One region of the Atlantibacter sp. MEI4A-1023 genome, then DNA from elsewhere that is predicted to be linked to it. Evidence: predicted binding sites of a transcription regulator. Region 1 holds the regulator's gene; each other region holds the start of a gene.
What was found. The regulator sigma-54, encoded in region 1, starts transcription at its own class of promoters, with help from an activator protein. The targets are predictions, from matches to a motif close to GTTGGCACANNTTTCGCTNT.
Positions count from the first base shown of each region.

Region 2: ACVV26_RS02140 (gamma carbonic anhydrase family protein) is a predicted target of sigma-54. The motif match lies at 2,109-2,128, and genes of this name have one in related genera.
Region 3: hypA (hydrogenase maturation nickel metallochaperone HypA) is a predicted target of sigma-54. The motif match lies at 3,061-3,080, and genes of this name have one in related genera.

Region 1 is NZ_CM149568.1:4,124,594-4,129,161, forward strand. Features, by position in the region: gene lptC (LPS export ABC transporter periplasmic protein LptC) at 1-507, shown strand, start outside; gene lptA (lipopolysaccharide ABC transporter substrate-binding protein LptA) at 476-1,036, shown strand; gene lptB (LPS export ABC transporter ATP-binding protein) at 1,043-1,768, shown strand; gene rpoN (RNA polymerase factor sigma-54) at 1,935-3,368, shown strand; gene hpf (ribosome hibernation promoting factor) at 3,391-3,678, shown strand; gene ptsN (PTS IIA-like nitrogen regulatory protein PtsN) at 3,762-4,241, shown strand; gene rapZ (RNase adapter RapZ) at 4,302-4,568, shown strand, end outside.
Region 2 is NZ_CM149568.1:431,328-435,895, forward strand. Features, by position in the region: gene tsaC (L-threonylcarbamoyladenylate synthase type 1 TsaC) at 1-224, shown strand, start outside; gene aroE (shikimate dehydrogenase) at 229-1,047, shown strand; gene ACVV26_RS02135 (DUF1488 family protein) at 1,044-1,301, shown strand; gene ACVV26_RS02140 (gamma carbonic anhydrase family protein) at 1,277-1,831, opposite strand; rRNA gene ACVV26_RS02145 (16S ribosomal RNA) at 2,304-3,845, shown strand; tRNA gene ACVV26_RS02150 (tRNA-Ile) at 3,916-3,992, shown strand; tRNA gene ACVV26_RS02155 (tRNA-Ala) at 4,100-4,175, shown strand; rRNA gene ACVV26_RS02160 (23S ribosomal RNA) at 4,373-4,568, shown strand, end outside.
Region 3 is NZ_CM149568.1:1,405,608-1,410,175, reverse strand. Features, by position in the region: gene hypE (hydrogenase expression/formation protein HypE) at 1-418, opposite strand, end outside; gene hypD (hydrogenase formation protein HypD) at 415-1,536, opposite strand; gene ACVV26_RS06810 (HypC/HybG/HupF family hydrogenase formation chaperone) at 1,536-1,814, opposite strand; gene hypB (hydrogenase nickel incorporation protein HypB) at 1,805-2,677, opposite strand; gene hypA (hydrogenase maturation nickel metallochaperone HypA) at 2,681-3,031, opposite strand; gene ACVV26_RS06795 (winged helix-turn-helix transcriptional regulator) at 3,268-3,900, opposite strand; gene ACVV26_RS06790 (winged helix-turn-helix transcriptional regulator) at 3,983-4,568, opposite strand, start outside.

The DNA.
Region 1 (4,568 bases):
CTGACCAGCCAGGATGACGCGACGCAGGTCGTTAATAATAACAACGAGCCGACTTACCAAAGCGAGCAATCCAACACGCTGGTTTATAGTCCTGAAGGGGCGCTAAATTACCAGTTGGAAGCGCAACACGTTGAATACTTTTCTGATAGTGGCGTGTCGTGGTTTACGAAACCTGTCATGATCATGCTGGATGCCAACAAAGTTCCTACCTGGTCAATCACGTCAGATAAAGCCAAACTGACTAATGACAGGATGCTGTATCTGTATGGCAATGTCGTTGTTGACGCGCTGACCCCTGAAGCGCAATTACGCAAAATTACTACCGATAACGCGCAGATCAATCTACTGACGCAGGATGTGGCGTCAGACGATCTGGTGACGTTATACGGCACCAGCTTTAACTCCAGCGGCCTAAAAATGCGCGGAAACTTACGCAGCAAAACTGCCGAGCTGATTGAAAAGGTTAGAACGTCCTATGAAATTCCAAATAAACAAACTCAGCCTTAACCTTGCCTTATCCGGTGCGTTGCTGGCGGCGGCTTTTCCAGCGCTGGCGCTGACCGGTGATACCGATCAGCCGATTCATATCGAATCCGATCAACAGTCGCTGGATATGCAGGGCAACGTCGTGACCTTCACCGGTAACGTCGTGGTGACCCAGGGCACGATCAAAATCAATGCCGACAAAGTGGTTGTCACCCGTCCGGGCGGCGAGAGCGGCAAAGAGGTGATCGACGGCTACGGTAAACCCGCCACCTTTTTCCAGATGCAGGACAACGGCAAACCGGTTAAAGGCCGTGCCGATACCATGCATTATGAACTGCAGAATGACTTTGTGACCCTGACCGGCAATGCCTTCCTTGAGCAGTTGGACAGCAACATCAAGGGCGACAAAATCACCTACCTGGTCAAAGAGCAGAAGATGCAGGCGTTTAGCGATAAGGGCAAACGCGTGACGACCGTGCTGGTGCCGTCGCAGTTGCAGGACAAGAACAAACCCGCCGCCAATGCGCCAGCGCCCAACAAGAGTAACTAATTTTTTATGGCAACATTAACAGCGAAAAACCTCGCCAAAGCCTATAAAGGCCGCCGCGTCGTCGAGGATGTCAGCCTGACGGTGAATTCAGGTGAAATCGTGGGTCTGCTCGGCCCGAACGGTGCGGGCAAGACCACGACGTTCTATATGGTGGTGGGAATTGTCCCGCGCGATGCCGGGAATATCATCATTGATGATGAAGACATCAGCCTGCTGCCTTTGCATGCCCGCGCCCGTCGCGGTATTGGTTACCTCCCGCAGGAAGCGTCGATTTTTCGCCGCCTGAGCGTTTATGACAACCTGATGGCGGTGTTGCAGATCCGTGACGATCTCACCAGCGAACAGCGTGAAGACCGCGCCGTCGAGCTGATGGAAGAGTTCCACATCGACCACTTGCGTAATAGCCTCGGCCAGTCGCTGTCCGGCGGTGAACGTCGCCGCGTTGAAATTGCCCGTGCGCTGGCGGCGAATCCCAAATTTATTCTGCTCGATGAGCCGTTTGCTGGGGTAGATCCCATCTCGGTAATTGATATTAAACGTATTATTGAGCATCTGCGCGACAGCGGCCTCGGCGTACTGATCACTGACCACAACGTCCGCGAAACGCTGGCGGTCTGCGAGCGCGCTTATATCGTGAGCCAGGGCAACCTGATTGCGCACGGTACGCCTGACCAAATCCTGCAAGACGAACAGGTTAAACGTGTGTATCTTGGGGAAGAGTTCAGACTCTGATACGGTAGAGCAAATCACAGAGGGTTGAAGCTCCCTGACGAAGCTTCAGAATCTGCCTGTGCAGGTATAATTGACGTAAGTACCCCTTGCCGCTTCCCTGCATCGGCCTTCGATGCCAGAGAGGTTGTACAGTTAGGGTATAAACCTGAGGAATGTTGCTCTGAATATGAAGCAAGGTTTGCAACTGAGGCTAAGCCAACAGCTTGCCATGACGCCGCAACTGCAACAGGCGATCCGCTTGTTGCAGCTGTCTACGTTAGAACTCCAGCAGGAGCTGCAACAGGCGCTGGACAGCAATCCGTTGCTGGAGCAAACCGACTTTCATGATGAGATAGACACTCAGGAAGCCCGTGATACTGAAACGCTGGACACCGCCGACGCTCTTGAACAAAAAGAGATGCCGGACGAACTGCCGTTAGACGCCAGTTGGGACGAAATCTACACCGCTGGAACGCCTTCGGGTAACGGGGTGGATTATCAGGATGATGAACTGCCTATCTATCAGGGCGAAACCACCCAGTCACTCCAGGATTACCTGATGTGGCAGGTTGAACTGACCCCCTTTTCCGATACCGACCGCGCAATTGCCACGTCTATCGTCGATGCCGTGGACGACACCGGCTATCTCACCGTGTCGCTGGAAGATATTCTGGAAAGCGTCGGGGATGACGAAACGGATATTGAAGAAGTCGAAGCCGTACTGAAGCGCATCCAGCGTTTTGATCCTGTCGGCGTCGCCGCCCGGGATTTGCGCGATTGCCTGTTGATCCAGCTTTCGCAATATGCCAAAGACACCCCCTGGCTGGAAGAGTCGCGGCTGATCGTCAGTGAGCATCTCGATCTGCTGGCGAATCACGATTTCCGCACGCTAATGCGCGTGACGCGGCTCAAAGAAGACATCCTCAAAGAGGCGGTCAATTTTATCCAGTCCCTCGACCCCAGACCGGGCCAGTCGATTCAAACCAGCGAGCCGGAATATGTCATCCCGGATGTGCTGGTGCGCAAACACAACGGCGTCTGGACGGTAGAACTCAATGCCGACAGTATTCCGCGTTTAAAGATCAATCAACATTATGCCTCGATGGGCAGTAGCGCCCGCAACGACGCCGATGGCCAGTTTATCCGCAGCAACCTTCAGGAAGCACGCTGGTTGATTAAGAGCCTGGAAAGCCGCAACGACACCCTGTTACGTGTTAGCCGCTGCATTGTAGAACAGCAGCAGGCGTTTTTTGAACAGGGTGAAGAACATATGAAACCGATGGTGCTGGCAGATATCGCCCAGGCCGTCGAAATGCACGAATCGACGATTTCGCGCGTCACGACCCAAAAATATTTGCATAGCCCGCGCGGCATTTTTGAACTGAAGTATTTCTTCTCCAGCCACGTGAATACTGAAGGCGGCGGCGAAGCCTCCTCCACCGCTATTCGGGCTCTGGTGAAGAAATTAATTGCCGGCGAGAATCCGGCAAAACCCCTGAGCGACAGTAAACTGACCTCCATGCTGTCTGAACAAGGTATCATGGTGGCACGCCGTACCGTCGCCAAATATCGAGAGTCTCTGTCCATTCCGCCGTCAAACCAGCGTAAACAACTGGTCTGATATAACCGATAAGGAAGACACTATGCAGCTCAACATCACAGGACATAACGTCGAAATCACTGAATCTTTGCGCGAGTTTTTGAACACGAAGTTCGCCAAGCTGGAGCAGTATTTTGAAAGGATAAACCAGGTCTATATTGTGCTGAAAGTGGAGAAGGTCACTCACATTTCGGATGCGACTCTGCATGTGAACGGTGGGGAGATTCATGCCAGTGCGGAAGGGCAAGACATGTATGCAGCCATCGACGGGCTTATTGATAAACTGGCGCGTCAATTGACTAAACATAAAGATAAACTAAAACAACATTAAGAGTCCGGGCGTTTACCTGGTGTTTCAACGGCTCGTGGTCACTGACGACGAGCCGTTGGCATTGAGAATGCTTAGGTGAAAATATGATGACTTATGATTTGAGCAGTGTCCTTAACCAGGAATGTACCCGCAGCGGTGTTCACTGCCAGAGCAAAAAACGCGCTCTGGAAATCGTCAGCGAACTGGCCGCAAAACAGTTAAGCCTGCCGCCACAAGTGGTATTTGAAGCGATCCTGACCCGCGAACGTATGGGCAGTACCGGTATCGGCAACGGCATTGCCATTCCACACGGCAAACTGGAAGAAGATACCTTGCGCGCCGTAGGCGTGTTTGTACAGCTTGAGACGCCTATTGCATTCGATGCCATTGATAACCAACCCGTAGATCTGCTGTTTGCCTTACTGGTCCCGGCAGATCAAACCAAAACGCATTTGCATACCCTGTCATTAGTGGCGAAGCGTCTGGCGGACAAAACGATTTGCCGCCGCCTGCGTGCCGCGCAAAGCGACGAAGAGCTGTATCAGATCATTACTGAAGGCAGCAATGAAAACCAAAGTGAATAATCGGGTGGAGGAAGTCACCCTGGCTGTACCGAAGCAGCCCGCCGTGTGGGAGAAATCGAGATGGTATTGATGATTGTCAGCGGACGCTCAGGCTCAGGAAAGTCCGTGGCGTTGCGTGCGCTGGAAGATATGGGGTTCTATTGCGTAGACAACCTGCCGGTTGTGCTCCTACCCGATCTTGCCCGGACGCTTTCAGATAATCATATTTCCGCCGCTGTCAGCATTGACGTTCGCAACATGCCGGAATCACCGGAAATTTTCGAACAGGCGATGAACAACCTGCCGGATACCTTCTCGCCGCAGTTGCTGTTTCTCGATGCCGATCGC
Region 2 (4,568 bases), 1.0 Mb from region 1:
GCGTAACCGATCACCCGTTGGTAATTGCGCTGTGTGAAGCGTTTGGTAAACCGTTAGTGTCAACCAGTGCTAACTTAACCGGTTTACCGCCGTGCCGTAGCACTCAGGAAGTCCGGCTACAATTTGGTCATGATTTCCCTGTGCTGGATGGCGCAACGGGCGGACGCGTTAATCCTTCAGAGATCTGCGATGCGCTGACGGGCGAACTTTTTCGTGAGGGGTGATGTAATGGAAACTTATGCGGTATTCGGCAACCCTGTTGCCCACAGCAAATCGCCTTTTATTCATCAGCTCTTTGCACAGCAACTCCAGATTGAACATCCTTATGGCCGGGTTCTTGCCCCGCTTGATGGGTTTATCCCTACGCTGGATGCTTTTTTTCAGGCAGGTGGCAAGGGGGCTAACGTCACGGTTCCCTTCAAAGAAGAAGCATTTGGGTGCGCTGACCAACTCACCGAACGCGCTTCGCTGGCGGGAGCGGTGAATACCCTTAAACGTCTTGAAGATGGTCGTTTGCTTGGCGATAACACGGACGGCATCGGCCTGCTAAGTGATTTAGAGCGTCTGAAAATGATTAAGCCTGGCGCGCGCGTGTTATTAATTGGCGCAGGTGGCGCGGCCCGGGGCGTCTTGCTTCCACTGCTTTCTTTAGACTGCGCGGTGACAATAACTAACCGGACGGTGTCCCGCGCTGAGCAATTAGCCACGCTTTTCAGTCATACCGGCAGTGTGGCTGCGTTGGCGGGCGACGCGCTTGAAGGGCATGAGTTCGAGCTTATTGTGAACGCCACATCCTGCGGGCTTTCTGGCGATCTGCCGGGGATCCCGGCTTCACTTATTCACGCCAGCGTTCATTGTTATGACATGTTCTATCAACATGGGCGTACGCCTTTCCTAAGCTGGTGCGAGTCGCTGGGTGCGCACAGTATGGCCGATGGGTTGGGTATGCTGGTGGGCCAGGCGGCGCATGCTTTTATGCTTTGGCATGGACAGATGCCGGATGTGGTCCCGGTAATTGAACGTCTCAAGCAGGAAATGGCGGCATGAATCAGGCGATCCAGTTTCCGGATGTTGAACAGTGGAATGAAGAGTTGTGTGCAGTGTGCTTTCCGGCCCTGACAGGTGGGTTTCAGGTGAACTGCGCAATATCTGCCGGGACACTGGCCAGGCGCTTTGGCGGTGAAACGCCTTCAGACTGGCTGGAACGGTTTCGCCAACACCGTTGGGATTTGGAAGAAGAACTCGAGCCCCTTATTGCTGAAGGGCTCGATGATGCTCAGGGCTGGTTTTGGCTTTCTTGATCCAGATACTCGTCTTTCCATTTCACGTAGTTATTAGCGGAATAGACTAAGCCCTGTATCTCAGCATCTGAGAGCGGGCGAATTTGTTTGACCGGGCTTCCCAGATACAAGTAACCGCTCTCCAGTCGCCTGTTTTGCGGAACCAGACTGCCTGCGCCAATCATCACATCGTCTTCTACTACCGCGCCATCTAATACAATAGAGCCCATTCCTACCAGCACGCGATTGCCGATGGTGCAGCCGTGCAGCATCACTTTATGGCCTACCGTGACGTCTTCGCCAATAACTAATGGATTCCCTTGCGGGTTATAAGATGACTTATGCGTGACATGAAGCACGCTTCCATCCTGAATATTAGTGCGCGCGCCAATCTCAATAAAATGCACGTCGCCGCGCATTGCAACCAGCGGCCAGATGCCGACGTCATCGGCAATACGTACATCGCCAATCACCACGCTCGATGAATCGACCATGACGCGGTGGCCGCGTTTGGGAAAGGTATCTTTATAAGGACGCAGTACTGCAGACATAAAAACCTCATCAATCAAAGACTGTGAAAGGAACTTTGGCCGCATTACGAAGGGTAAGCAAGGCAAAACGGTATCATTTTTTAAGCAGATCGTATGCGATCGCAGCGAAAAGCATGAAAAAACAGCGATCGAAATAAAAGATCGAAAAAAGGCTTGTGCAAAAAAATGGGAACCCTATAATGCGCCTCCGTTGAGACGACAATGTGAAATGCTTCACAGCAACAGTCAGAACAACAAAGAGAAAAATCCTGAAATTCAGGGTTGACTCTGAAAGAGGAAAGCGTAATATACGCCACCTCGCGACAGTGAGCTGAAAGCTGCGTCGCAACTGCTCTTTAACAATTTATCAGACAATCTGTGTGGGCACTCGCAGGATTGATATCTCAGCATCTTCGGATGCACATAGAATTATCAAGTCTCTGAGTGAACACGTAATTCATTACGAAGTTTAATTCACGAGCATCAAACTTTTAAATTGAAGAGTTTGATCATGGCTCAGATTGAACGCTGGCGGCAGGCCTAACACATGCAAGTCGAACGGTAACAGGAAGCAGCTTGCTGCTTTGCTGACGAGTGGCGGACGGGTGAGTAATGTCTGGGGATCTGCCTGATGGAGGGGGATAACTACTGGAAACGGTAGCTAATACCGCATAACGTCGCAAGACCAAAGAGGGGGACCTTCGGGCCTCTTGCCATCAGATGAACCCAGATGGGATTAGCTAGTAGGTGGGGTAACGGCTCACCTAGGCGACGATCCCTAGCTGGTCTGAGAGGATGACCAGCCACACTGGAACTGAGACACGGTCCAGACTCCTACGGGAGGCAGCAGTGGGGAATATTGCACAATGGGCGCAAGCCTGATGCAGCCATGCCGCGTGTATGAAGAAGGCCTTCGGGTTGTAAAGTACTTTCAGCGGGGAGGAAGGGAGAGTGGTTAATAACCGCTTTCATTGACGTTACCCGCAGAAGAAGCACCGGCTAACTCCGTGCCAGCAGCCGCGGTAATACGGAGGGTGCAAGCGTTAATCGGAATTACTGGGCGTAAAGCGCACGCAGGCGGTCTGTCAAGTCGGATGTGAAATCCCCGGGCTCAACCTGGGAACTGCATCCGAAACTGGCAGGCTTGAGTCTTGTAGAGGGGGGTAGAATTCCAGGTGTAGCGGTGAAATGCGTAGAGATCTGGAGGAATACCGGTGGCGAAGGCGGCCCCCTGGACAAAGACTGACGCTCAGGTGCGAAAGCGTGGGGAGCAAACAGGATTAGATACCCTGGTAGTCCACGCCGTAAACGATGTCGACTTGGAGGTTGTGCCCTTGAGGCGTGGCTTCCGGAGCTAACGCGTTAAGTCGACCGCCTGGGGAGTACGGCCGCAAGGTTAAAACTCAAATGAATTGACGGGGGCCCGCACAAGCGGTGGAGCATGTGGTTTAATTCGATGCAACGCGAAGAACCTTACCTGGTCTTGACATCCACAGAATTCTGCAGAGATGCGGAAGTGCCTTCGGGAACTGTGAGACAGGTGCTGCATGGCTGTCGTCAGCTCGTGTTGTGAAATGTTGGGTTAAGTCCCGCAACGAGCGCAACCCTTATCCTTTGTTGCCAGCGGTCCGGCCGGGAACTCAAAGGAGACTGCCAGTGATAAACTGGAGGAAGGTGGGGATGACGTCAAGTCATCATGGCCCTTACGACCAGGGCTACACACGTGCTACAATGGCGCATACAAAGAGAAGCGACCTCGCGAGAGCAAGCGGACCTCATAAAGTGCGTCGTAGTCCGGATTGGAGTCTGCAACTCGACTCCATGAAGTCGGAATCGCTAGTAATCGTGGATCAGAATGCCACGGTGAATACGTTCCCGGGCCTTGTACACACCGCCCGTCACACCATGGGAGTGGGTTGCAAAAGAAGTAGGTAGCTTAACCTCCGGGAGGGCGCTTACCACTTTGTGATTCATGACTGGGGTGAAGTCGTAACAAGGTAACCGTAGGGGAACCTGCGGTTGGATCACCTCCTTACCTTAAAGATACAGCCCGCGCAGTGCTCACACAGATTGTCTGATAGAAAACGAGCAGTAAAAATCTCTGCAGGCTTGTAGCTCAGGTGGTTAGAGCGCACCCCTGATAAGGGTGAGGTCGGTGGTTCAAGTCCACTCAGGCCTACCAAATTTTCCCTGACACTGCGTTGCGAAATGACCCGCACAGTTCACTGTGCTTCGTCCTTGCGCGCCTTGTCTCAGGAAAAATTGCGGTTGACGGGATTTCACTACGATGGGGCTATAGCTCAGCTGGGAGAGCGCCTGCTTTGCACGCAGGAGGTCTGCGGTTCGATCCCGCATAGCTCCACCATCTTTACTGCAAGATACCAGAAAACTTCAGAGTGGTCCTGAAAAGGTCCACTGCGAAGTTTTGCTCTTTAACAATCCGGAACAAGCTGAAAATTGAAACGGCATGCCGTCGCATTTCTCCGTAATAAGGAATGACGATGCCATGCCAGAGTCTCTCAAACACTTGCAGCACGAAGCAGAAACTGCTCCGGGTTGTGAGGTTAAGCGACCAAGCGTACACGGTGGATGCCCTGGCAGTCAGAGGCGATGAAGGACGTGCTAATCTGCGAAAAGCGTCGGTAAGGTGATATGAACCGCTATAACCGACGATGTCCGAATGGGGAAACCCAGTGCAATTCGTTGCACTATCGTTAACTGAATACATAGGTTAACGAGGCGAACCGGGGGAACTGAA
Region 3 (4,568 bases), 2.0 Mb from region 1:
CCGCGCCGCGCGGCACCACTTTGGTATCGCCGGTGACGATGGTCATCCCTTCAGCGTGAGCGGTGGCCGCCATGCTGTTGACCACCTGCTCCAGCATCTCCATCGACAGGCCTTCTTCGAGGATAAATCCGCACGAGAGCCAGCGCGGAATGGCTCCGCTGACCGCAACGTCGTTCGCCGTACCGCACACCGCCAGCTTGCCGATATTGCCGCCGGGAAAGAACAGCGGATCGATAACGTAGCTGTCGGTAGAAAACGCCAGCCTGTCGCCCCGTGCGGTGAGTTCCGCCAGCGGGATCCGCGCCTGGTCTTCCTGGATGCTGAGTAAAGGGTTAGAAAACGCCTTCATAAACAGCTGATTAATCAGCTGCTGCATCGCCTGGCCGCCGTTGCCGTGGGCAAGGGTAACGCTCTTCATACTTCACACTCCGTGGAACGATATTGATACCAGGCGGCGCAAGCGCCTTCCGATGACACCATCAGGGCACCAAAGGCATTTTGCGGGTTGCAGTGCACGCCAAACAGCGGGCATTGGGCGGGTTTGCAGCGCCCGGTCAGCACATCGCCACAGCGTGCGCGCGGATCGTCGTACACCTGCTGCGGTGTAAGGTGAAAGTGCCGCTCGGCGTCGAAATGGGCATAGCGGGCGGTGAGCCGCACGCCGGAATCCTCAATCACGCCCAGCCCGCGCCATTCGCTATCGCCCTGCACGCAAAATACCTCATCAATGGCCTGTTGCGCCGCCAGGCTGCCAGCATCGGGCACCACGCGTTTGTACTGGTTTTCCACCCGGCTGTGCCGGGCGATTTTTTGCTCCACCAGCATCAACACGCCCTGTAGCAGATCAATAGGTTCAAACCCCGCGACCACCAGCGGACGCTGGAATTCATCAGCGATAAAATGATACGCCGCCGTGCCAATCACCATGCTGACGTGCCCCGGCGCGAGGAACGAATCGATACCGTTGTCCGGCTGTTCCAGCAGGCTGCGCAAGGTAGGGATCAGGGTGATGTGCTGGCAGAAAAAGAAGAAATTATTCAGATTACGCCGTTTCGCCTGCTGTAGAGTGATGGCGGTAGTGGGCATGGTGGTTTCAAAACCCAACCCAAAGAACACCACTTTGCGATCCGGGTTAGCTTCGGCCAGTTTTAAGGCATCCAGCGGGGAGTAGATAATCCGCACGTCCGCGCCGCGCGCTTTGGCATCCATCAGCGAGCCGTTTTTACCCGGTACGCGCATGGCATCGCCAAAGGTACAGAAAATCACTTCAGGATGGCTGGCGATCTCCAGACAGCTATCAATACGCCCCATCGGCAGTACACACACCGGGCAGCCGGGGCCGTGGATAAACTCGATATTGTCCGGCAGCAGTTGATCGAGGCCGAACTTGAAGATGGCGTGAGTGTGGCCACCGCACACTTCCATAATCCGCAGCGGGCGCTGTGCGTCATAGGGTAACAACGGGGCACGGGCTTTTAATACTTCAATCAGCGCCATCACCCGCTCGGGATCGCGGTACTCATCGACATAACGCATCAGCGATGCTCCTCGGGGAACAACAACACGCCCACGTCGGGCTCGACTTCATACATATTGTGCAGCGCTTCCAGGGTTTCCCTGGCTTCCTGCTCGTCAATCACGCTCATGGCGAAGCCAACATGGACTAATACCCACTGGCCGACACGTGAATTGCCGTGTTCATCATGGGTGCCCACCAGGGTTAAATCCACGTCACGCCTGGCGCCGCTCACGTCAATCAGCGCACTGTTACCGGGGCCAATTTCTCGGATCTGGCCGGGGATGCCTATGCACATCGTTGCGCCTCCAGCCAGGCGAGCCAGGCATCCATGCCCTCCCCCGTTGTGGCGGAAACCAGCATGATTTCGATATCCGGATTCACCGCCCGGGCGCTGGCGAGGCAGGCATCCAGATCGAAGGTGAGATACGGCAGTAAATCGACTTTGTTCAGCAACATGACCGAGGCGGCAGCGAACATATGCGGATATTTAAGCGGCTTATCTTCCCCTTCGGTCACCGACAGCACCGCGACTTTATGGCGTTCGCCCAGGTCGAAGCTGGCCGGGCACACCAGGTTGCCGACGTTTTCGATAAACAGGATGCCGTTATTATCCAGCGGCAGGCGCTGCATAGCGTCATGGATCATTTGCGCATCGAGGTGGCAGCCTTTACCGGTATTCACCTGAATCGCTGGCGTACCGGTAGCGCGGATGCGCTCGGCGTCATTCACGGTTTGCTGGTCGCCTTCGATAACCGCGCATGGCACCGTGCCATGCAGGCGTTTCAGGGTTTCAGTCAGTAAGGTGGTTTTACCGGAGCCGGGGCTGGACACCAGGTTCAGTACCAGTTGCTCGCGGGCCGCGAAACGGGCGCGGTTGCGAATGGCAAGCTGGTTGTTTTTATCCAGCACGTCGATTTCGATTTCCAGCATCCGCCGCTGGCTCATGCCCGGTGCGTGGGTACCGGCTTCGCCGTGGCCGTAGTGCAGATCGCCCTGCCCGCTTTCGCTGGGGCTGAAATCCTGGGTACGGATAGCGTTGATGTGCATCTTAGGACGCGCAGCCGGTGCAAAAGGCGCGCTGCGAAAGGCGGAGTGCGGGTTGCGCTCGTCACCTTCAATATAAAGGTTGCCTTCGGCGCAACCGCATGTGGTACACATAATTTACTCCTGAGCGATTTCCATTCGTTTTATCTGCAAACCTTCGTCGGCAACGATGTTTAATTGATCGCAGCCGCAATGCGGGCATTGCCGCACGCGCTGGGACAGCAGCGTGACGTATTGCTGGCATTCAGGGCACCAGCACTCGGCATCTTGCTGCTCAATGTGCAGTTCGCAGCCTTCTGCCAGGCTATCCCGGCAGATAAGATCAAAACAAAACTCCAGCGCGCTGCGCTCTACGCACGAGAACGCGCCGATTTTTAACCACACCGCCGTGACTTTACGGGCATTGTGCCGGACGGCTTGCTGTTCGATTAATTCCAGGGCCCGCTGGCAAAGCGTGAGTTCATGCATAGCGCCTCCTTATTGTTTCCGGCACAGGTAAAGCAATAACTGCGCCAGAAGCAGAGGAGGCGTAAAGCGAATTCCCGTTACCGTCGCGCGGGTATTTTATTACCTGCCATCAGCGCGTTGCTTTGTCCAGGTTCAAAGATCATGGCATTCACGCGGGGCATCGATCACAAGGAAGAATTAATGGCATGTCGGCAGGTGTCGACAAAAATGCCGAAACCTGGTGAAGATGAAGGGACTTAGAACCCGGCGGGCAGCGAATTGATGACCATCAGCTTTCCCTGTTCAAGCCGGATATATCCGCCTTTTTTCAGCTCAGCGAGCATTTTCATCACGCTGCTGCGGGACAGGCGGGTGCGATCGAGAATGTACTGATAAGCCGCAGTGCTATTGCGGACCGAGTCAGGCTCTTCCATCAGGCTCATTAACTGATAGCAGACCAGCTCATAGGTCGTCGGCGCGGTGAGGATTTCATTGTAGATAAACAATTTATTGGTGATATGCAGCATATGTTTCGCCACCAGATCCCAGAGCTGCTTTTCGTCAACCCGCTGCATGATCTGTGTTCGGGCCAGGGTTGCGACTTCGCAGGGTTCTTTAGCCCGCATAATGATGCGAGAGGAAATCGCGCTCATCCACCCCAGCGCCAGCGGTGCGCTCACGGTGCCCATTAAAAGCGAATCGTCGCTGCGTTCCAGCGTCAGCGTGCCCAGCCGGACAAAATGGCACACCGGTTCACCCTTCTGGTGAAACGGTAATTTGCTGCCTTTCGGCCAGGTCATAAAGTCCTCATCCTGAGTCAATTCGTCAAGTAACTGCGCCGCCCAGGGAGACGGTAGTTTCATCAGAGAAACAGGATCATCGCTGTTCATCGCGTTTATTCGCAAACCCGTTATATCGATGGTATTAGCATACGCATAGTTGCGCAGTCTTACCTGTAGCAGGTTAAAAATTTTAGTACTTCAAGGGTATCCGATGAGGAATATCCATCAGCACGCCGCGCCGGGTCGTGATATAACCGCCCTTTCTGAGATCGGCTAAGATTTTCATAATACTGCTGCGAGAGAGAAAGGTGCGCGTTTGAATATAGTTCGCCGCCGTAATGCTCAGTCTTATTTCTGTAGATTCCTCCATCAGTTCATACAATTGTGAGCGGATAATATCGTAAGAGGATGGCGCATAAATGCGCGTGCAATGTTCGTATATCCGACCGGCGGTATAAATCAATACCTTCGCGAGGCTTTGCCAGAGATTATGTTCAGCAATAATACGGTTAGCCTCACATAGCGGAATGCTGGCAATAATAGACTCTTCCAGCGTTTGCATATGCAGATAATTCGCATCGGCACTTTGGTTACTTAATCCAAAGACATAAGGAGCCGATTCTGAATTCAGCATAAAACAATCGCGACTGCGAAATAGCGCAACGGTCCCCTCCAGCAATAGAAAACATTGCCGGGAATGATAAGTCTCGTAGTTAATAATTTGTTTTGCGCTTGTTCTAAAAAGGTTGGCGTGGGGCGAAAGCCAATCAATAAGT